2 linked regions of the Rhizobium sp. N324 genome follow. The main gene of each other region encodes a partner of the protein of the gene in region 2 in a complex. Links are inferred from orthologs where the notes say so. Each region holds a gene or a part of one and is shown on either strand. Other genes may lie near its edges.

Region 1 (10,990 bases), 540 kb from region 2 along the record:
AGAAGCCGCAAAAGCTCAAGGCCCGCCTGCCGCGCGGCTTCGTCGACCGCACGGCCGGCGATATCCGCGCCGTCAACGAGATGACGGCAAAGATCCGGGAAGTCTACGAGCATTATGGTTTCGACCCGCTCGAAACGCCGCAGTTCGAATATACCGATGCGCTCGGCAAGTTCCTGCCTGACAGCGACCGGCCGAACGAGGGCGTGTTCTCGCTGCAGGACGACGACGAGCAATGGATGTCGCTGCGTTATGACCTGACGGCGCCGCTCGCCCGCCATGTCGCCGAGAATTTCAACGAAATCCAGCTGCCCTACCGCACCTATCGCGCCGGTTACGTCTTCCGCAACGAGAAGCCGGGCCCCGGCCGCTTCCGCCAGTTCATGCAGTTCGATGCCGATACCGTCGGCGCGCCGGGTGTCCAGGCTGATGCCGAAATGTGCATGATGATGGCCGATACGCTTGAAGCGCTCGGCATCAAGCGCGGCGACTACGTCATCCGCGTCAACAACCGCAAGGTCCTGGACGGCGTGCTGGAGGCGATCGGCCTCGGCGGCGACGACAAGGCGGGCCAGCGGCTGAACGTGCTGCGCGCCATCGACAAGCTCGACAAGTTCGGGCCTGAGGGCGTTGCCCTGCTGCTCGGTCCCGGCCGCAAGGATGAGTCCGGCGACTTCACCAAGGGCGCCGGTCTCGACCAGGCGCAGATCGACAAGGTGCTGTTCTTCGTCGGCATCAAGGACTACGCCGAAAGCGCCGCTCAGCTCGCCGAACTCGTTGCCGGAACGTCGAAGGGCGGCGAAGGCGTCGAGGAACTGAACTTCATCGGCGCGCTTGTTGCGAGCGCCGGCTACCAGTCCGATCGCATCAAGATCGATCCCTCCGTCGTGCGCGGCCTCGAATATTATACCGGCCCGGTCTATGAGGCCGAACTGAGCTTCGACGTCACCAATGAAAAGGGCGAAAAGGTCGTCTTCGGTGCGGTCGGCGGCGGTGGCCGTTATGATGGCCTGGTTTCCCGTTTCATGGGCCAGCCGGTGCCGGCAACCGGCTTTTCGATCGGCGTTTCCCGCCTGATGACGGCGCTGAAGAACCTCGGCAAGCTCGGCGCCAGCGAAATGATCGAGCCGGTGCTGGTGACCGTCATGGATGGCGATGTCGAGGCGATGGGCCGCTATCAGAAGATGACGCAGCAGCTGCGCGCCGCCGGCATCCGTGCCGAGATGTTCCAGGGCAATTGGAAGAAGTTCGGCAACCAGCTGAAATATGCCGACCGCCGCGGCTGCCCCGTCGCCATCATCCAGGGCGGCGATGAGCGCGCAACCGGCGTCGTGCAGATCAAGGATCTGATCGAGGGCAAGCGGCTCTCCGGCGAGATCGAGGACAATGCCAGCTGGCGCGAAGCCCGCGTGGCGCAGGAGACGGTGCCGGAAGCCGACTTGGTCGCCAAGGTGAGGGAAATCCTTGCGGCGCAGGCGGAGGATCGGAAGAGGGCGGGTGATGCGCAGTAAACCCCTCCCCAACCCCTCCCCACAAGGGGGAGGGGCTTTACGTGGCGCCGCCGTGCCCAACGCAGCATTTGCTTCACCGGAGGTCCTCTCGATTTGGTTCGACGATCGCCGCGAATTAGTCCCTCCCCCTTGTGGGGAGGGGTTGGGGAGGGGACTTTTCCCGGGAGCGACACCATGCCCCTGATCAACCTCCCGGAATTCTCTACTGAGCTGCTTGCCGAATTCGACGCCCGCAAGGCCGAGCGCATCGATACGCCGGTCATTCAGCCGGCCGAACCCTTCCTCGATATCGCCGGCGAGGATCTGCGCCGCCGCATCTTCATGACCGAGAGCGAAACCGGCGCCAGCCTTTGCTTGCGTCCGGAGTTCACCATCCCCGTCTGTCTGCGCCACATCGAGACGGCGACCGGCACGCCGAAGCGTTACGCCTATCTCGGCGAGGTCTTCCGCCAGCGCCGCGACGGCGCCAACGAATTCTACCAGGCCGGCATCGAGGATCTCGGCGATATCAACATACCGAGCGCCGACGCTCGCGCCATCGGCGACGCCACCGGCATTCTCGCCCGCCTGCTGCCGGGCCGGCGCCTGTCGGTGACGCTCGGCGACCAGGCGGTGTTCGAGGCGGTCGTTCAGGCGCTCGGCCTGCCGCTCGGCTGGCAGAAGCGGCTGATCCATGCCTTCGGCAACATGACCCAGCTGGAAGCCCTGCTGGCCGGTCTCGTCAGCCCGCAATTCGTCACCGGGCTGGACGACGATATCGCAAAGCTTGTCGCATCAGGCGACGAGCAGGCGCTGGTCTTCCATCTCGAGCAGGAGATGCAGGCCACGGGCTATTCGACCAATGCCAGCCGCTCGCCGCTGGAGATTGCCCGGCGGCTCAAGGAAAAGCTCATTCTTTCCGAGACGCGTCTCGACGATGCCGCCTTCCATGTGCTGGAAGAGTTCCTGTCGCTCGACGTGCCGCTCGTCAATGCGTCGGCGGCGCTCGCCGGCTTTGCCGATGCTGCCGGCCTGAAGCTCGGCAATGCACTCTCCCGTTTCAACGGTCGCGTCGGCGCCCTTGCCGATGCCGGCGTCGATCTGTCCTGCCTCGATTACCGCGCCGCCTTCGGACGGCCGCTGGATTATTATACCGGCCTCGTCTTCGAGGTGACGGCGGAAGGCTCAAGCGCGGTTCTGGCCGGCGGTGGCCGCTTCGATAAGCTCCTGACCTTCCTCGGCGCGACCGACCGCATTCCGGCCGTCGGCTTCTCCTTCTGGCTCGACCGCATCGAAACCGAAAGGGCAGCCGCATGACCATCACCATCGCGCTTCCCTCCAAGGGCCGGATGAAGGACGACGCTTCGGCGATCTTCGAGCGGGCCGGCATGCCGATTTCGGCCGTCGGCAACGACCGCTCCTATCGCGGCCGCGTCGAAGGCTGGGACGATGTCGAGGTCGCCTTCCTCTCGGCCTCCGAGATTTCCCGCGAACTCGGCAACGGCACCGTCGATTTCGGCGTCACCGGTGAGGATCTGATGCGGGAGGGTTTTGCCGAAGTCGACAAGCGCGTCGAATTCTGCGCCCGCCTCGGCTTCGGCCATGCCGATGTCGTCGTCGCCGTGCCGGAGATCTGGCTGGATGTCGAGACCATGGCCGATCTCGGCGACGTCGCCGCTGATTTTCGCGCCCGTCATTCCAGGCGTCTTGCCATCGCCACCAAATACTGGCGCCTGACCCAGCAGTTCTTTTCGAGCCAGCACGGCATCCAGCTTTATCGCATCGTCGAAAGCCTCGGCGCCACCGAGGGTGCTCCGGCCTCAGGCTCGGCCGATATCATCGTCGACATCACCTCCACCGGCTCGACCCTGCGCGCCAACCACCTGAAGGTGCTCCAGGACGGCGTCATCCTGCATTCGCAGGCCTGCCTCGTGCGCGCCCGCAAGCAGAGCCATGCCGACGAGCCGGTTGTCCAGGCAATCATCGACGCAGTGCGCGCCGCCCTCTGATCCTAGCCATCAATGCATAAGAGAACCCGCCGTCAATTCAATGACGGCGGGTTCTCTCATGTCTGGGAGGATGTCTGCTGGATCAGGCAGCCGCATAGGCGCCGCGGCGGGCGTCAATCGAATAGGCGCCGGCACCGACGGTGGCGAGCAGGATATACGCGCCGGCCAGAGTGATGTTCTTCATGACCATGATCTGGTTGAGAATGTTCACGAGTTCCGTGCCGCTTGCGTAGGGCAGGTGAAAGGCAACGCCCGTGAAGACACAGAAGGCGGCGAGCAGCCAGCCGGCGATGCGGACCTGGAAGCCGGTGAGAACCGCAAGGCCGGCCAGCAGTTCGAAAAGGCCTGCGACATAGGCCAACAGGGTTGCTGCCGGCAGGCCGGCACCGGCGATCATGCCCGCAGTACCGGCAGGATCGGTGAGCTTCATGAAGCCGGAAAGGATGAACATGAAGGAAAGAAGAATGCGGGCAATCAGGATGATGGCGTTCGACATGGATATTGTCTCCGTTTGAAGGACTCTGGAGATCTTGGTGCCCCGGCACCGGATGGACCTCGGATGCCTCCTATGTCGCTTTTTTCTTCTATTGTGGAAAGATAAACGGAAGCGGACAGTTTGTTCAATAATATGAAACGATGTCCCGCCGTCGTCGCTTGCCTTTCACAAAGCCGGTCTTTTATGGTCGCCACCCAACAAGGAGAATCCGATGGCAGATCTGTCCGCATTTCCGATCACGACCCGCTGGCCGGCGAAAAATTCTGACATCATCCAGCTCTATTCGTTGCAGACGCCGAACGGGGTCAAGGTATCCGTCGCCCTCGAAGAACTCGGGCTCGCCTATGAGCCGCATTATATTTCCTTCGCCGTCAACGAGCAGAAGTCGCCCGAATTCGAATCTCTCAATCCGAACGGCCGTATCCCGGCGATCATCGATCCGAACGGGCCTGATGGCAAACCGATCGGCCTTTTCGAATCCGGCGCCATCCTGCTCTATCTCGCGGAAAAGACCGGCAAGCTCATCCCCGAGAATGCCGCCGGCCGCTACGAATGCATTCAGTGGGTGTTTTTCCAGATGGCCGGCATCGGCCCGATGTTCGGCCAGTTCGGCCATTTCTATAAATTCGCCGCCGACAAGGTCGCCAACAATTCCTATCCGGTGGAGCGCTATCGCGATGAGTCCAAGCGGCTGCTCGGCGTGCTCGAAGGCCGGCTGAAGGGCCGGCAGTGGATCATGGGCGATCAGTATACGATCGCCGACATCACTACCTTCACCTGGGTCCGCGGCGCCGACATCTTCTATGGTGGCCGCGAGGTTCTGGACTATGCGAGTTTCCCCGCCGTTTCGGATTGGCTGCAACGCTGCATCGCCCGCCCGGCCAGCGCCAGGGGGCTCAATATCCCGGTCAAGCCGGAATAGCTGACGGCCAGAGATCGCCGCCTGCCCCTCATCCGCCTGCCGGCACCTTCTCCCCGCACGCGGGGCGAAGGGGATATGCCGCTACCTCACCGTCAGCCATTTACCTCGCGCAGGGCACGTCCCCTCTCCCCGTAAAACGGGGAGAGGGTTAGGGTGAGGGGCAGACGTTCCCTACCGCCTCTATTGCCGGTTGGCAATCTGCCTCGCACCTTCGAGCTTGAAGCGCGGAAAGACGAAGACGCCAGCCATGCTGCCGCTGTATTTCTCCTCGAGTCCGTTTGACTCGCCCATGCAGAATAGCGGCTGGCGCAGGCCGTTCGGCATGATGATCGTCGTCGAAAAGCAGAAGGAGGAGCAGTGTGTTGCTGCCTGTTCGAACAGTTCCAGCACGTGACTGCGATCTCCGGAATCGTAGCATCGGATCAGGTTCAGCAGTCCGCATTCCTCTGCGGAGAGGCCGTGCAGCATGGCGCTCCATTTGCCGAGACGAAGCACGCCGCTCGCCAGATCTCCGGCCCAGCTTTCGGAAACGGAAAACTGCGCCAGCATCTCGTGCTGTTGATTGTTGTCGTTCATCGAACCGGGCAGCAACGGCACGGCTGCATTGGCTTTGGCAATCTTAAACACAGGCGTTCCCTCGTTCGCATGCGGCTCCTCCGCCGCACGCTCGGCAAACACTAGAGACAGGCTTATGCAGCAGCGGTCATAATGCCCGCACCCATACCAGCGATCATTGCCACGGCTATCCGAGCCTCCAAACCGGAGCCCTTCGACACCGACTATTCTGGCATCGCCTTCCCGCGCTCGTCTGACAGCGAAAATGATCGCCGGGCGCGCTTCAATTGCAGCGCGGATTTATAGGAACTTTTGCACAAACGGCAACGGCTTTTTAAGGGGCGTTCGGATCGCGATCCTTTTGCCGGAGATGTTAGCAGCCCCGCGCTGCTTGGTGAGAATGGAGGCCGGGAGTTCAATTTTAGGCGCCTTTCCCCCGTTTCGCCTCACTTGGCGGGAGATAAATCCCCGCAAGCTGACGATTGCCCGCATGTTGCATGGAGAGAAAAACAAACAGCGGCGCAAGCCTCGCGAAAGCTTGGCCGGTCGGCACATACGATGCGCGGCACAAAATAGCGCGCAACGGATCGAATCGTTTCGAGCAAAGCTTGCGGCAAAAAGAAAAGGGCGACCCGAGGGCCGCCCTTCCTGTTCCGAATGCCGGAATGTGTGAAAGGCCTATGGCCTATCACATCATGTCCATTCCGCCCATGCCGCCCATGCCGCCAGGCATGCCGGCAGGGGCATCCTTCTTTGGCAGTTCGGCGATCATGGCTTCGGTGGTGATCAGCAGCGATGCGACAGAAGCAGCGTTCTGCAGCGCGGTACGAACGACCTTGAGCGGGTCGACGATGCCCATGGAGATCATGTCGCCGAATTCAGACGTCTGGGCGTTGTAGCCGAAGTTGTCTTCATTCTTGTCGAGGACCTTGCCGACAACGATCGAGGCTTCGTCGCCTGCGTTTTCAGCGATCTGGCGAACGAGGGCCTGCAGGGCGCGGCGAACGATGTTGATGCCGGCTTCCTGGTCGTCGTTTGCACCCTTGACGGTGATCTTCGTGGAGGAGCGCAGGAGAGCGATACCGCCGCCGGGGACGATGCCTTCCTGAACGGCAGCGCGCGTCGCGTTGAGTGCGTCGTCGATGCGGTCCTTCTTTTCCTTCACTTCGACTTCCGTCGAGCCGCCGACGCGGATGACGGCAACGCCGCCGGCGAGCTTGGCAAGACGTTCCTGCAGCTTCTCGCGGTCGTAGTCGGAGGTGGTTTCTTCGATCTGGGCCTTGATCTGGGCAACACGGCCTTCGATGTCGGACTTGGCGCCCGAACCGTCGACGATCGTGGTGTTTTCCTTGGAGATCGAAACCTTCTTCGCACGGCCGAGCATGTCGAGCGTGACGGATTCCAGCTTGATGCCGAGGTCTTCGGAGATCACGGTGCCGCCGGTCAGGATGGCGATGTCTTCGAGCATGGCCTTGCGGCGATCGCCGAAGCCCGGAGCCTTGACGGCAGCGATCTTGAGGCCGCCGCGCAGCTTGTTGACGACGAGGGTCGCAAGAGCTTCGCCTTCGACGTCTTCAGCGATGATGAGGAGCGGCTTGCCGGTCTGAACGACGGCTTCGAGAACCGGGAGCATCGACTGCAGGTTCGAGAGCTTCTTCTCGTGAAGGAGAATGAAGACGTCTTCGAGGTCGGCGACCATCTTTTCCGGGTTGGTCACGAAGTAGGGGCTGAGGTAGCCGCGGTCGAACTGCATGCCTTCGACGACTTCGAGTTCGGTTTCGGCGGTCTTGGCTTCTTCAACCGTGATGACGCCTTCGTTGCCGACCTTCTGCATGGCTTCGGCAATGTCGAGACCGACCTGCTTGTCGCCGTTTGCGGAGATCGTGCCGACCTGTGCAACTTCTTCCGAGGTGGAGATCTTCTTGGCCTTGGCCTGGAGATCCTTTACGACGTCGGCCACAGCGAGGTCGATACCGCGCTTCAGGTCCATCGGGTTCATGCCGGCTGCAACGGCCTTGTTGCCTTCGCGAACGATCGCCTGGGCAAGAACGGTTGCAGTCGTGGTGCCGTCGCCGGCGATGTCGTTGGTCTTCGAAGCAACTTCGCGGACCATCTGGGCGCCCATGTTTTCGAACTTGTCTTCGAGTTCGATTTCCTTGGCGACGGAAACGCCGTCCTTGGTGATGCGCGGAGCGCCGAAGGACTTGTCGATGATGACGTTACGGCCCTTCGGGCCGAGCGTTACCTTGACTGCATCGGCGAGAATGTCGACGCCACGCAGCATCTTTTCGCGCGCGGTGCGACCAAACTTGATTTCTTTAGATGCCATGATTGAAACTCCTCAATTCGAGTGTCCGGGTTCTGGGACCCGTCGGCTACGTCGGAAAGGCCAGCGGCTGATCAGCCGATGATGCCCATAATGTCGGCTTCCTTCATGATCAGAAGGTCTTCGCCGTCGATCTTGACTTCGGTGCCGGACCACTTGCCGAACAGGATGCGGTCGCCAGCCTTGACGTCGAGTGCGACGACCTTGCCGGACTCGTCACGAGCGCCGGAACCGACGGCGACGATTTCGCCTTCCTGCGGCTTTTCCTTGGCGGTATCGGGAATGATGATGCCACCCTTGGTCTTGGCTTCGGACTCAACGCGGCGAACAACGACGCGGTCGTGAAGGGGGCGGAAGTTGGTGCTTGCCATTGTCTAATCCCTCGATCGAATGACATTCGCGGACCGGAGCGGCCCACATGGATAGATGTTAGCACTCCCTTGCGGTGAGTGCTAGCGACGAGCATTTAGGGATGGCTCCAAGAGGAGTCAATGAGAGCCATCACGAATTTTTGTGCCGGAATTGTGAAGAGGCCGGAGAATTGCGGAGATTGCCGCCGAAACCCGGCGCGCTGGGCCGGCCGCGAAGAAAATGCCTTGCCATCGCCTTGCGCCTTTGCAATGTCACCGGTGACTGAAGCAAATCGGGAAATCGGAATGGCCAGGCGGATAGAAAACTTCTCGGAGATAACAGGTCATTATGACGTGGTGCTCTGCGATGTCTGGGGCGTCGTTCACAACGGCGTCGATCCGTTTCCGAAGGCCGCCGCTGCCCTTCAGACTGCCCGCGAGAGCGGCGTCGCCGTCGTCCTCATCACCAATTCGCCGCGCCTTTCCTGGCAGGTGGTCGAGCAACTGCGCCAGATCGGCGTTCCCGACGGCGCTTATGACCGGATCGTCACCTCGGGCGACGTCACCCGCCGGCTGATCGCCGAAGGGCCGAAGACGGTGTTTCTGCTCGGCCCCGAGCGCGACAAGGCGCTTCTCGAAGGCATCGGCGTCGAGCGCCGGCCGGCTGAGGAAGCGCAATCGCTCGTCTGCACCGGCTTTTTCGACGATGAGACCGAGAAGCCGGAAGATTACACCGACATGCTTCTGGAATTCAAAGCCCGCCAGGTGCCGATGATCTGTGCCAATCCCGACCTTGTCGTCGAGCGCGGCCACCGCATCATTCCCTGCGCCGGCGCCATGGCCGCCTATTACGAGCAGCTGGGCGGCAGCACCCGCATCGCCGGCAAACCGCACCGGCCGATCTATGAGGCGACGCTGGCCGCGGCCCGCGAGCTTCGCGGCGATTTCCCGGTCGAGCGCGTGCTGGCAATCGGCGACGGCATGCCGACAGATGTGCGCGGCGCCTTGAATTACGGCCTCGACCTTCTCTACATCAGCGGCGGTATCCACGCCAAGGAATACACCTTGAACGGCGAGACCGACGAGGCGATCCTCAACGCCTATCTCGATCGGGAAAAAGCCGCGCCGAAGTGGTGGATGCCCCGCCTTGCATGAAGACACGCCTCGCATAAAGAGAAGCCAGCCGATGACCGTCTTCCACCGCAATGAAACCCGGGAACCCTTGCCCGCCCACCTTAAGGGCGGCGTCATCGCCATCGGCAATTTCGACGGCGTGCACCGGGGCCACCAGTCTGTGCTCAGCCGCGCGCTGGAAATCTCCAGGGCGCGCGGCATTCCCGCTCTGGTGCTGACCTTCGAGCCGCATCCGCGCACGGTCTTCCGGCCTGAGGCGCCGGTCTTCCGTCTGACGCCGGCGCCGCTGAAGGCCCGCATCCTGGAAACGCTCGGTTTCAGCGCCGTCATCGAATATCCGTTCGACTACGAGTTCTCGCAGCGCTCGGCTGATGATTTCATCCATTCGATCCTCAAGGATTGGCTCGGCGCCTCCGAGGTCGTCACCGGCTTCGACTTCCATTTCGGCCGCGGCCGCGAGGGTGGTCCGGCCTTCCTGATGAATGCCGGCCAGACCTATGGCTTCGGCGTCACCCTGATCGATGCCTTCCGCGACGAAAACGCCGATGTCGTCTCTTCGAGCCATATCCGCGCGCTGCTGAAAGAAGGTAGCGTCAGCGAAGTCGCCGGCATGCTCGGCTACCACTACACGGTCGAGGCCGAGGTGATCGACGGCGAAAAGCTCGGCCGGCAGCTCGGTTTTCCCACCGCCAACATGCGCCTGCCGCCGGAGGTGGAACTTGCCGCCGGCATCTACGCCGTCCGCTTCCGCCGCCAGGACGGCACGCTGCACGACGCCGTCGCGAGCTACGGCCGCCGTCCGACGGTGACGGAAAACGGCGCGCCGCTGCTCGAAACCTATCTTTTCGACTTCAGCGGCGATCTCTACGGCCAGCGCTGCGCCGTCTCCTTCTTCGGCTATATCAGACCCGAGCTGAAATTCGACGGCCTCGATCCGCTGGTTGCCCAGATCAAGCGCGACGAGGAGGAGGCAAGGGCGCTGCTATCGGGTGTGACGCCGCTGGGCGAACTCGACCGGAAGCTTTGTTTTTCCTGAAGTTGAGAGTCTGGCTGCAGTCGGGAGGGCAGTGATTCCGGCCATCGGCGCCGATTGCGAGCCCACGAATTCTGCTCTTCCTTTTCCGGGCAAAAACGCCTATGAACCGGCCCTATGACGAAATTTCGGCTGGCGATGACGATGCGAATTATCGGCCCGGCCTTCCGCGCGCGCTAAGCGGCCGGGAGGTCCGGGTTTTTGGCGCTTGGATATGAGCGCTTCCGTCACCAGCTTTTTCACGCCGTTGCGCCCCTTCCTGGGCCGCCAGAAACGATTGTCCCGATATGACCGACACAGCCGAAAAGATCGACTATTCGAAGACCCTCTATTTGCCCGAAACCGATTTCCCGATGCGCGCCGGCCTGCCGCAGAAGGAGCCGGAGCTGGTCAAGCGCTGGCAGGAGATGGGTCTCTACAAGAAACTGCGCGCCTCTGCCGCCGGCCGCGAAAAATTCGTGCTGCACGACGGCCCGCCCTATGCCAACGGCAACATCCATATCGGCCACGCGCTGAACAAGATCCTCAAGGACGTCATCAACCGCTCGTTCCAGATGCGCGGTTACGACGCCAATTACGTGCCCGGCTGGGATTGCCACGGCCTGCCGATCGAATGGAAGATCGAAGAGAAGTATCGCGAGAAGGGCAGGAACAAGGACGAGGTCCCGGTCAACGAAT
Region 2 (10,874 bases):
CGCCGATGGAATGGCACGAGACCGTCTATGTCGGCGGCGTCAAGCTCGAAGCCTTCACCACCTCGGGCGGCCTCGGCACCATGTGCGACACCATGCTCGGCAAGATCGACAATCTCGATTACAAGACCATGCGTTATCCCGGCCATATGGAGCTGATGAACTTCTTCTTCCACGAGCTTTTGATGCGCGACAAGCGCAAGCTTGCCGGCGAGATCCTGACCAATGCCAAGCCGCCTGTTGAAGACGATGTCGTCTATGTCCATGTCGCCGCCGAAGGCACGGAGAACGGCAGCCTGCGCCGCAAGGAGTTCGTGCGCGCCTATTACCCGATCGAGATTGCCGGCGCCCGCCGCACGGCGATCGCCTGGACGACCTCGGCCTCCGTCGTTGCCGTCATCGAGATGGTCCGCGACGGCCTGCTGCCGGCCACCGGCTTCCTGCACCAGGAGCATATTCCGCTGGAGATGTTCCTGAAGACGCCGACCGGCGGCCTGTTCAAGGCGGGCGCCACTACAGCGCCGCGCGTCTCTTCAGACGCGCAAAGGACGCTGTAGCACTTTGAATTGCTGCATAATTTTATCCTTAAAGTCGATTTCGATTTAAGGAATTATGCAGGGCCACGGCTGAGAATATTTTCCGGTGCGGCGGTAAGGTTATCGCCGCGCCGGAAACAATCCGTTATCCGATGTCAGCAGGCGAGATCGGCGACGACGGAATCGAGGATCAGCATGCCCGCCGGCGTGCAGCGCAGCCGCGAATTGCCGATCCGCTCGATGAATTTGTGTTCGAGCAGGAATTCCTCGCGTTTCGGGTCGAGGTCGCGGCCGGAAAGCTGCTGCCAGCGGGCAAGGTCGACGCCTTCCCTGAGCCGCAGCCCCATTAGCAGCAATTCGTCGGACTGTTCCTCGTAGCCGAGCCGCTCCTCGTCGAGAATGCCGTGGCCGTCGCGCTCGACCATGTCGAGCCAGGCTTCCGGCTTGCGCTCGGTCGCCGTCGCGATCTTTTCCGGCCCGCGCGTCAGCCGGCCATGCGCGCCCGGGCCGATGCCGGCATAATCGCCATAGCGCCAATAGGTCAGATTGTGCCGGCTTTCCGCACCCGGCCGGGCATGGTTGGAAACCTCATAGGCGGGCATGCCCTCGCGCGCGGTGATCTCCTGCGTCGCCTCGTAGAGCACGGCCGATTGCTCGCCATCCGGCACGATCAGCTTGCCTGATTTGTGCAGGCCATAGAAGGGCGTGCCCTCCTCGATGGTCAGCTGATAGAGCGAAAGATGATCGACCGCGTAGGAGATCGCTTGCCTCAGCTCTTTTTCCCATTGCTCGACCGTCTGATCCGGCCGGGCATAGATCAGGTCGAAAGACATGCGCGGAAAAATGTCGCGCGCCAGCCGGATCGCCTTCAGCGCATCGGCGACATCATGCAGCCGGCCGAGGAATTTCAGGTCCCGATCATCAAGCGCCTGCACGCCGAGCGAGACGCGGTTGACGCCGGCCGCCCGATAGCCGCGGAAGCGCTCGGCCTCGACGCTCGAAGGGTTGGCCTCCATGGTGATCTCGATACCATCGGGCACGTGCCAGTGCCGGGCAATGCCGTCGAGAATTGAAGACACCGTTGCCGGATTCATCAGCGACGGCGTGCCGCCGCCGAGGAAGATGCTGGTCACCGTCTTCGGCCCGCTCATCGCCCGCACCGCCGCCATCTCCTTCAGGAAGGCAGCGGTAAAGCGCTCCTGGTCCACCGGCTGGTGGCGCACATGGCTGTTGAAATCGCAATAGGGACACTTCGCCGCGCAGAAGGGCCAATGCACATAGACGCCGAAGCCGGGCTCGCCGGTATCGGGCAGCAGCGCCGCGTCGCGCGAGGGGCTTGGAGTGTCGAAATTGTCCACGTAGCGACCTTATGCCTCCAGGCAGGTTTCGACAAAGAGTTTGAAGGCGCGCGCCCGGTGCGACAGCGCCTGCGGCTTGCCGATGTTCCAGCCGTGTTTTTCCTCGCTGCTCATTTCCCCGAAGGTGATGTCGTAACCCTCTGGCTGGAAGACCGGATCGTAGCCGAAGCCCTGGGTGCCGCGTGGCGGCCAAGCGACGCTGCCCTCCACCTCGCCACGAAACAGTTCCGTGTGGCCGTCCGGCCAGGCAAGGCAGAGCACGCTGACGAAACGCGCGGTACGCTGTTCAGGCTTGGTCGCGCCCGCATCCTGCAGCGCCTTTTCCACCTTCGCCATCGCCATGTCGAAATCGCGCGTGCCGTCCGATGTCTCCGCCCAATTGGCGGTGTAGACGCCGGGATCGCCGTCAAGCGCGTCGACCACCAGTCCGGAATCGTCCGAAAGCGCCGGCATGCCGGCTGTTTTGGCGGAGGCCACCGCCTTGATCGTCGCATTCTCCTCGAAGCTGGTGCCGGTTTCGTCAGGTTCGACGAAATTCAGCTCGGCTGCCGATTTGGCGGTGAAGCCGAGCGGTCCGATCAATTCCTGGATCTCGCGGATCTTGCCGGCATTGTGGCTGGCGACGACGATGGTCTTCGTTTCGAGCTTGCGCATTCAGATATCCTGTTCGATGCCCCAGATTTTAGCCTCCGCGCATTCCAGGCTGTTGCCGGCGGGATCGCGGAAATAGATCGAGCGGCCGCCATTCGGCCAATGCACCTCGGATTCGATCGCCACACGGGCCGCTTTCAGTCGTTCGGCCATCGCATCGATGTTGCGACCGGAGACCCTGAAGCAGGCATGGCCCGCTCCGGTCGTGCCATGCGGCGGCACCTGCAGCGCGTCGGGCGCCGGTGGTTTGACCGTTTCCTCGGGATTGAAGATCAGCAGAACGCCGGGGCCGCAGCGGAAGAAGACATGCCGGTTGGCGGCGCGGGTGATCTTTTCGAGTCCGAGAACGTTCTCGTAGAACGCCTCGGCCTCATCGAGATCGCGCGCATAGAGCGCCGTTTCCAACATGCCTTCCAGCATGGGGTTCATCCCGCAATTGCCTGTTTCTGCAGGGCGACGAGTTCGCCGATGCCGTTCTTGGCAAGACCCATCAGCGAGGTGAATTCCTCTTCGCTAAACGGCGTGCCTTCGGCCGTGCCCTGGATCTCGACGATCCCGCCGGTGCCGGTCATGACGAAGTTGGCGTCGGTCTCGGCCGAGGAATCCTCGAGGTAATCGAGATCGATCACCGGCTGGCTGGCGAAGACGCCACAGGAAATGGCGGCGACATGATCCTTCAGGACCCGGTCGACCTTGATCATGTTGCGGCTTTCCATCCATTTCAGGCAGTCGTAAAGCGCAATCCAGCCGCCGGTGATCGAGGCTGTCCGCGTGCCGCCATCGGCCTGGATGACGTCGCAATCAAGGGTGATCTGGCGTTCGCCGAGCGCCTGCAGATCGACGACGGCGCGCAGCGACCGGCCGATCAGCCGCTGGATCTCCTGCGTGCGGCCGCCCTGCTTGCCGGCCGCCGCCTCACGCTTCATGCGCTCGCCGGTCGCCCGCGGCAGCATGCCGTATTCGGCCGTGACCCAGCCCTTGCCGGTATTGCGCAGCCATGGCGGCGTCTTTTCTTCGAGGCTGGCCGTGCAGAGCACATGCGTATCGCCGAATTTCACCAGGCAGGAGCCTTCCGCATGCTTGGAAAAATTGCGCTCGAATGAGACCTTGCGCATCTGGTCGATTTTTCTGCCTGAAGGCCGCATTCTTATCTCCTGGGGTTTGTTGACCGCTTCTACGATTGGCGGCGCCCATTTGCAAATTCCCTTTTGCCACGGCTGCGAGTTTGACTTACTTTTCGGGAAGTATCATCAGCGCGGGTTCGTAAGCTTCATGGGCATCAGGTCGACATCGGTTTCGGATGCCGTTGCTGCGCTGGACGAGCGCTCCAGGGAGATTTTTCGCCGCATCGTCGAAGGCTATCTGGAGAGTGGCGAGCCGCTCGGTTCGCGCAACCTGTCCCGCCTGCTGCCGATGTCGCTGTCGCCGGCCTCGGTGCGCAACGTCATGAGCGATCTCGAAGATCTCGGCCTCATCTATTCGCCGCATATCAGCGCCGGCCGGCTGCCGACCCAGATCGGCCTGCGCTTCTTCGTCGATGCCTTCATGCAGGTCGGCGATCTCTCCGCCGAGGACCGCGCCAGCATCGACCGTCAGGTGCGGGCCGAAAGCGGCGGCAATCCGGTGGAATCGATGATGAACGAGGCGAGCCGCATGCTGTCGGGCATTTCGCGCGGCGCCGGCCTGGTCATCACCTCGAAAAGCGATCCGGTGCTCAAACATGTCGAGTTCATCCGGCTGGAGCCGACAAAGGCGCTGGCCGTGCTCGTCGGCGATCACGATCAGGTGGAAAACCGCATCATTGAGCTGCCGGCGGGCGTCACCTCCTCGCAGCTGGCCGAGGCGGCGAATTTTCTCAACGCCCACATGTCCGGCCAGACCCTGCCGGAGCTGCGCAAACAATTGAGCCAGCTGAAGGATAACGTCCGTCACGAGCTCGACGCCCTGTCGCGTGATCTCGTCGAGCGCGGCATCGCCGTCTGGGCCGGCAGCCCTGATGAGGGCAAGCCGGCGCAGCTGATCATCCGCGGCCGCGCCAACCTGCTTGAAGGCCTTGCCGGCGCCGAGGATCTCGACCGGCTGCGGCTGCTGTTCGACGATCTCGAAAAGAAGGACAGCCTGATCGAGATCCTCAATCTGGCCGAAACCGGCTCGGGCGTGCGCATTTTCATCGGCTCGGAAAACAAGCTCTTCTCGCTGTCCGGCTCGTCGCTGATCGTCGCGCCCTATCGTGACGATGACGATCGGATCGTCGGCGCCGTCGGCGTCATCGGCCCGACGCGGCTCAATTATTCCCGCATCGTGCCGATGGTTGATTACACGGCCCAGCTCGTCTCCCGGCTTTCGCGCAATCCGCTTTGACGCCACTTTGAGGAAGACCGCGGAATTTTCGCTTCTTTGTCACGCAGACTTGATTTTTTCCGGTCAAACCTCGATATCGGGCGCATCTGAAGACACCCACCGGAGACCGTCATGACCGATGACACGACGAAAAACGGACCTGACGCAACTGCGGCCGATGCCGCAGCCGACGCTGCCGCCTACGTCGAGAACGATATCGCGCAGGAAGAGGCCCCCCAGCCTGATGCACTCGAGCTTCTGAAAGCCGAAAACGGCGAGCTGCGCGATCGCTATCTGCGCCTTGCCGCCGAAATGGACAATCTGCGCCGCCGCACCGAGCGTGAGGTCAAGGACGCCAAGTCCTATTCCGTCGCCGGTTTCGCGCGTGACATGCTGGCCGTCTCGGACAATCTGCGCCGGGCGCTGGATGCCATCCCGCCGGAGGTCAAGGACGCGGCCGATGCCGGCCTGACCACCCTGATCGAGGGCGTGGAGATGACTGAGCGTGCCATGCTCTCGGCGCTCGAGCGCCACGGCGTTCGCAAGCTGGAGCCGGTCGGCCAGAAGTTCGACCCGAATTTCCATCAGGCGATGTTCGAGGTGCCGAACCCCGAGGTGCCGAACAACACCGTCGTCCAGGTCGTGCAGGCAGGCTTTTCCATCGGCGAGCGCGTGTTGCGCCCGGCCATGGTCGGCGTCGCCAAGGGCGGCCCGAAGGCGGCCGAAGCCGAAAGCAATTCCGTCTTCGACGAGAAGGACGCCTGAAGTTGTTTTCCTTCTCTTGTGTGAGAGAAGGAAAACCAAAAGATCAGATGCGGGCGACGCGTTCGATCAGAAGATCGAAGAAACCGTCCGCATCGACATGACGCATCACCTTCGCATTGCGCTTTCGATCCGTCACATGCCACCAGTCGACCACCGTCATGCCGATGGTGAGTTCGGATTGGACCTCGATCGCGACATTGCAGTCCCGGCCCTGGAAAAGCTCCGGCTTCAAGAGGTAAGCGATCACGGTCGGGTCATGCAGCGGCCCGCCGTCGGAGCCGTATTTCTCGATATCGAAGCGCTCGAAGAATTCCAGCATCTCGACCATCGCCTTTGCCGGCGCCGTGCCGATCTCGGCCATGCGCTTCACCCGGTCCTTGCGGGTCAGCAATTGGTGCGTCACGTCGAGCGGCATCATCACGATCGGCACGCCTGAGCGGAAGACGATATCGGCGGCCTCGGGGTCGACATAGATATTGAATTCGGCCGCCGGCGTGATGTTGCCGCCCTCGAAGAAGCCGCCGCCCATCATCACCAGTTCGCGGATGCGCGGGGCGATGTCGGGCGCCTTCTGCAAGGCCAAGCCGATATTGGTGAGAGGCCCGAGCGTGCAGAGCGTCACGGTGCCTTCGCCCTCACGCCGCAGCGCCTCGATGATGAAGTCGACGGCATGGCCGGGCTGCAGCGCCATCGTCGGCTCGCTGAGTTCAGGACCGTCGAGGCCGGTCTTGCCGTGCACATGTTCGGCGGTCACCAGCTTGCGGGCGATCGGCGCGTCGGCGCCGGCAAAAACCTTGGTCTCCGTCCGGCCGCAGAGTTCGCAGACGATGCGCGCATTGCGGCTGGTCAGCGCCAACGGCACATTGCCGGCGACGGTGGTGATCCCCAGCACATCGAGCTCGTCGGGGCTGCCGAAGGCCAGCATGATGGCGGCCGCGTCGTCCTGACCGGGATCCGTGTCGATGATGATCTTTCTTGCGCCTGCCATCCAATGCACCGTTTTCTTCATTTCTCGTCGCAAATCGGCACATTGCGCGCCGGCACGTGTTGATGCGAGGCAGCAGGCGCTTTGTCAAGCAGCCCCGGCCGTCACCTTGAAATTGCGGGTGGCGCCGAGACGTCGCCTGCGTCTTGCAGCGCCGGGGTGCTGTCCCCATATTAGCGGCATCCGGATGCTGCCCTTAAGGTCCGGGATGGTCGCTTGCATCAAGGACTTGAAAAGAGATGAGCCGCATTACCCCTTTTGCCAGCCCGTTGCTTCTGGGCTTCGATGCCATGGAAAAGACGCTGGAGCGCATTTCCAAGGCAAGCGACGGATATCCGCCCTACAATATCGAACGCATCGGCGCCGACAGCGGCGCGCCGGAACGTCTGCGCATCACGCTCGCTGTCGCCGGCTTCGCCGAGGAGGAACTGGATGTTTCCATCGAGGAGAACCAGCTTCTGATTCGCGGCCGTCAGGTCGAGCAGGGGGAACGGGACTATCTCTATCGCGGCATCGCCGCCCGTCAGTTCCAGCGCACCTTTGTTCTTGCCGACGGCATGCAGGTGCTCGGCGCCGGTCTGAAGAACGGTCTGCTCTCCGTCGATCTAATTCGCCCGGAGCCGGCGCGCATGGTCAAGAAAATTAACATTTCGGTCTCACAGTAGCACAACGGTTTGTCGAACCGTTGGTCCCTTCTTCCGGAGGAACAGGAATGTTGATGAAAGAAGCCACGTCTCACTTGACCAAATCCGAGCTTGCCCACATCGGCAGCGGCGAGGTCGCCTATATCAGAAAAATGCGCACCGAAGAGGTCGCCAAATGCTTCCCCGAGGCGCCGGATATCGATCCGAACGTCGATCTCTGGGCACTGTTCGGCGCCGACGGAACACCGATTCTTCTGACGGACAACCGCTCCAGCACCTTCTTCAAGGCTGCCGAAGACGAACTTAAGACGGTCAGCCTGCACTGACCGTCAAGATAGTGCCTGGCGCGTTGTGCCGCTCTTGCGGTGCACTATCGCTTATTCGATTTCGCTGCGGAGGCTGCGTGAGGATAGGCTAATCGTCGTTCGTGCTGTGCCGTGTGGCCCCCTCATCCAACCCTTCGGGCCACCTTCTCCCCGCTGGGGAGAAGAGGAGGCAAGGCGCGCAGACACTGCCCAACCGAACTCTCCGCTTAAAGGCGCTCCGTCCAATTGGGGCGATAGCGAAGCGGCAATCTCCCTCTTCTCCCCAGCGGGGAGAAGGTGGCCCGCAGGGTCGGATGAGGGGGCCACACGGCACGCCCGTCACTATTGCCCTTTAGCCGCCGTTGAAACTCAGATCTTCCTGAACGTCAGATAGGCCGAAGACCGGCCCTCGCGTCGGGCCTTGGCCTCGTAGCGTGTGCTCGGCCAGCCCTCATAAGGCGTCAGCCAATCCGAGGCATTGTCGGCCATCCAGTCGAAGCCGCCATGGTCGCGGCATTTGAGCAGCGTCCAGTTGACATAGGTATCGATGTCGGAGGCGAAGCAGAACAGGCCGCCGGGCTTCAGCACGCGATGAAAGCGGTCGAGATTGGTCTTCGAGACGAAGCGCCGTTTCCAGTGCTTCCGCTTCGGCCAGGGGTCGGGATAGAGCAGGTCGATCTGGTCGAGCGAGGCGTCCGGCAGCCAGTCGAGCAATTGGGTCGCGTCGTCATTATAGACGCGGATATTGCGCGCGCCCGTCTCGCCGACGCGCGACAGCAGCTTCTGCATGGAATTGACGAAGGGTTCGACGCCGATAAAGCCGGTGGACGGTCTTTCCAGGGCGCGGTGGATCAGGTGTTCGCCGCCGCCGAAACCGATTTCCAGCCGCAATCTTTCGACCGGAGCCGCAAAAAGGGATGTCAGCGGCTCCAGCGGAGCCGCTGAGAGATCGATAAGGAATGCCGGCAGCAGACTGTTCAGCGTCTCGGCCTGATGTTCACGCAGGGCCTTGCCCTTGCGGCGACCGAAAAAGGCTTCGGTCGCCCGGCCGCGGCGTTCCATATCCGTCATGCTTTATCTCAGGCCTTCAGGCTTTCCTTGAGCGCCTTCACCAGATCGGTGCGCTCCCAGGAGAACGAGCCGTCACGGCCGGCCTTTCGGCCAAAATGGCCGTAGGCGGAGGTCTTGGCGTAGATCGGCTTGTTGAGGTCGAGATGGCGGCGGATGCCCGACGGAGACAGGTCCATGTTCTTGCGGATCGCCGCTTCGACCTGATCTTCGCTGATCTTGCCGGTGCCATGCAAGTCGACATAGATCGACAGCGGCTGGGCGACGCCGATGGCGTAGGAGATCTGGATCGTGCAGCGGTCGGCAAGGCCGGCGGCAACAACGTTTTTCGCCAGATAACGGGCGGCATAGGCGGCCGAACGGTCGACCTTCGTCGTGTCCTTGCCGGAGAATGCACCGCCGCCATGCGGGGCAGCGCCGCCATATGTGTCGACGATGATCTTGCGGCCGGTGAGGCCGGCATCACCGTCCGGTCCGCCGATGACGAACTTGCCGGTCGGGTTGATGTACCACTTGCAATCGTCGGCGATCTTCAGTTCGCCGAGCGCTTCGCGGATATAGGGCTCGACGACGGCGCGGACTTTCTTCGAATCCCAGCTCTCGTCGAGATGCTGGGTCGAAAGCACGATCGAGGTCGCTTCCGACGGCTTGCCGTCGACGTAACGCACGGTCACCTGGCTCTTGGCATCGGGGCCGAGCTTGGCGACTTCGCCGTCGCCCTTTTTGCGGGCGACTGCCAGCAGCTGCAGGATTTTGTGGGAATAATAGATCGGGGCCGGCATCAGATCCGGCGTTTCGCGGCAGGCGTAACCGAACATGATGCCCTGGTCGCCGGCGCCCTCGTCGCCCTGCTGGTCGGCAGCGCTGTCGACGCCCTGAGCGATGTCGGCCGACTGCGAATGCAGGAGCACGTCGATCTTGGCCTTCTTCCAATGGAAGCCGTCCTGCTCGTAGCCGATATCCTTGATGGCGCGGCGGGCGGCGGCCTTGAACTTCGACGGATTGATGACGTCCTTACCGTCCTTGTCCTTCTTCATCAGGCTCGGGGGAAGGCGGACTTCACCGGCGATGACGACGCGGTTGGTGGTCGCCAGCGTTTCGCAGGCAATGCGCACGCCCCACGGGTTGACGCCTGTCTTGGCCGCTTCGCGGTAGACCAGATCGACGATCTCGTCGGAGATGCGGTCACAGACCTTGTCAGGGTGACCTTCGGCAACAGATTCGCTGGTAAAGAGATAGTTCGCGCGCATTCCGGGATTCCCCTCAAAGAACAAAAGCTAGCTAGTAGGTACTCAGTTCGAGGCCCGATGACAAGCGCAGAAGGACATAAATATATCTTTATATCCGCGGCAAAGTGACAAATTTTGCCCTAAAAACGCAAAAAAGGCGGCCTTTCGACCGCCTTTCGGATTTTGCGATGGGGGTGGCTCAGTCGGAATCGGCCTCGGCTGCCAGAGCCTTCACCAGCTCCACGACCTTGCGGCGAACCTTCGGATCGGAAATCTTGACGAAGGCGCGGTTGAGCTGCAGTCCTTCGGACGAGGAGAGGAAATCGACGACGTAATTCGAGCTGGAGGCTTCCGCCATGCCGCCGCCGGCGCCGGAATGTTCGCCGGGTGCGTCCTCGAAGAAAAAGGAAACCGGAACATTGAGGATGTTCGAGATATTCTGCAGGCGGCTTGCGCCGACGCGGTTGGTGCCCTTTTCGTATTTCTGAATCTGCTGGAAGGTGATGCCGAGGCTTTCGCCGAGCTTTTCCTGGCTCATGCCCAGCATTGTTCGGCGAAGGCGAATACGGCTGCCAACATGGATGTCGATCGGATTCGGCTTCTTTTTGTTTTCAATCATGGTCGTGCCCTAGCTAAGAATTTCAACCTGTTTAACCGGCATGCCCCTGATCCATCCCAAACGCCACGTTGCAGGTGGTGAGAACCCACCTTTGAACATAGGTTCGGAACGCCGATTGTCATCACTATGCAATTTTAGGGGTTTTTGGTCAATTCAACCCGGAAATAAAACCTCTACGAGAAACCAGCGCAATCAAAATGAGCAGGATCTCGGTCAACCAGAAGTATGTTTGCCGGGAGTATGTCGTTCGGGCTTCTACGCCTGGCCTATCAAGAGTTGCATCAATATAGCCGATTTGTTCGAGGTCGAGGCCGGCAACAATCTCGCCTCGTGCATTCACAATTGCTGAAATACCGCTGTTGGCGTCGCGAATCAGC

What was found.
Region 1: the proteins of metK (region 2) and groL are in contact, whole or in part, in a cryo-EM structure (PDB 8P4O), measured with the Escherichia coli proteins. The link is inferred for Rhizobium sp. N324 from one-to-one orthologs.

The regions. Positions count from the first base shown.
Region 1 is NZ_CP013630.1:945,637-956,626, forward strand. What follows is about bases 5,479-8,416. They hold groL (chaperonin GroEL), read right to left. Parts: upstream 7,799-8,416; coding sequence 6,158-7,798; downstream 5,479-6,157. Other genes in these bases: AMK05_RS04535 (hypothetical protein), read right to left, coding at 5,479-5,541; groES (co-chaperone GroES), read right to left, coding at 7,870-8,166. Also shown: hisS (histidine--tRNA ligase), read left to right, coding at 1-1,508; AMK05_RS04515 (ATP phosphoribosyltransferase regulatory subunit), read left to right, coding at 1,683-2,804; hisG (ATP phosphoribosyltransferase), read left to right, coding at 2,801-3,496; AMK05_RS04525 (DoxX family protein), read right to left, coding at 3,579-3,992; AMK05_RS04530 (glutathione binding-like protein), read left to right, coding at 4,204-4,914; more of AMK05_RS04535, read right to left, coding at 5,095-5,478; AMK05_RS04555 (TIGR01459 family HAD-type hydrolase), read left to right, coding at 8,452-9,300; AMK05_RS04560 (bifunctional riboflavin kinase/FAD synthetase), read left to right, coding at 9,332-10,315; ileS (isoleucine--tRNA ligase), read left to right, coding at 10,600-10,990.
Region 2 is NZ_CP013630.1:406,878-417,751, forward strand. Bases 7,781-10,602 are described here. They hold metK (methionine adenosyltransferase), read right to left. Parts: upstream 9,900-10,602; coding sequence 8,661-9,899; downstream 7,781-8,660. Other genes in these bases: trmB (tRNA (guanine(46)-N(7))-methyltransferase TrmB), read right to left, coding at 7,951-8,652; AMK05_RS02035 (helix-turn-helix domain-containing protein), read right to left, coding at 10,078-10,497. Also shown: AMK05_RS01975 (saccharopine dehydrogenase family protein), read left to right, coding at 1-554; radical SAM family heme chaperone HemW, read right to left, coding at 689-1,891; rdgB (RdgB/HAM1 family non-canonical purine NTP pyrophosphatase), read right to left, coding at 1,901-2,545; AMK05_RS01990 (VOC family protein), read right to left, coding at 2,546-2,971; rph (ribonuclease PH), read right to left, coding at 2,968-3,687; heat-inducible transcriptional repressor HrcA, read left to right, coding at 3,815-4,903; nucleotide exchange factor GrpE, read left to right, coding at 5,015-5,647; AMK05_RS02010 (nucleoside hydrolase), read right to left, coding at 5,691-6,635; AMK05_RS02015 (Hsp20 family protein), read left to right, coding at 6,872-7,297; AMK05_RS02020 (DUF1150 family protein), read left to right, coding at 7,345-7,602; lnt (apolipoprotein N-acyltransferase), read right to left, coding at 10,646-10,874. UniProt on the Escherichia coli protein: Catalyzes the formation of S-adenosylmethionine (AdoMet) from methionine and ATP.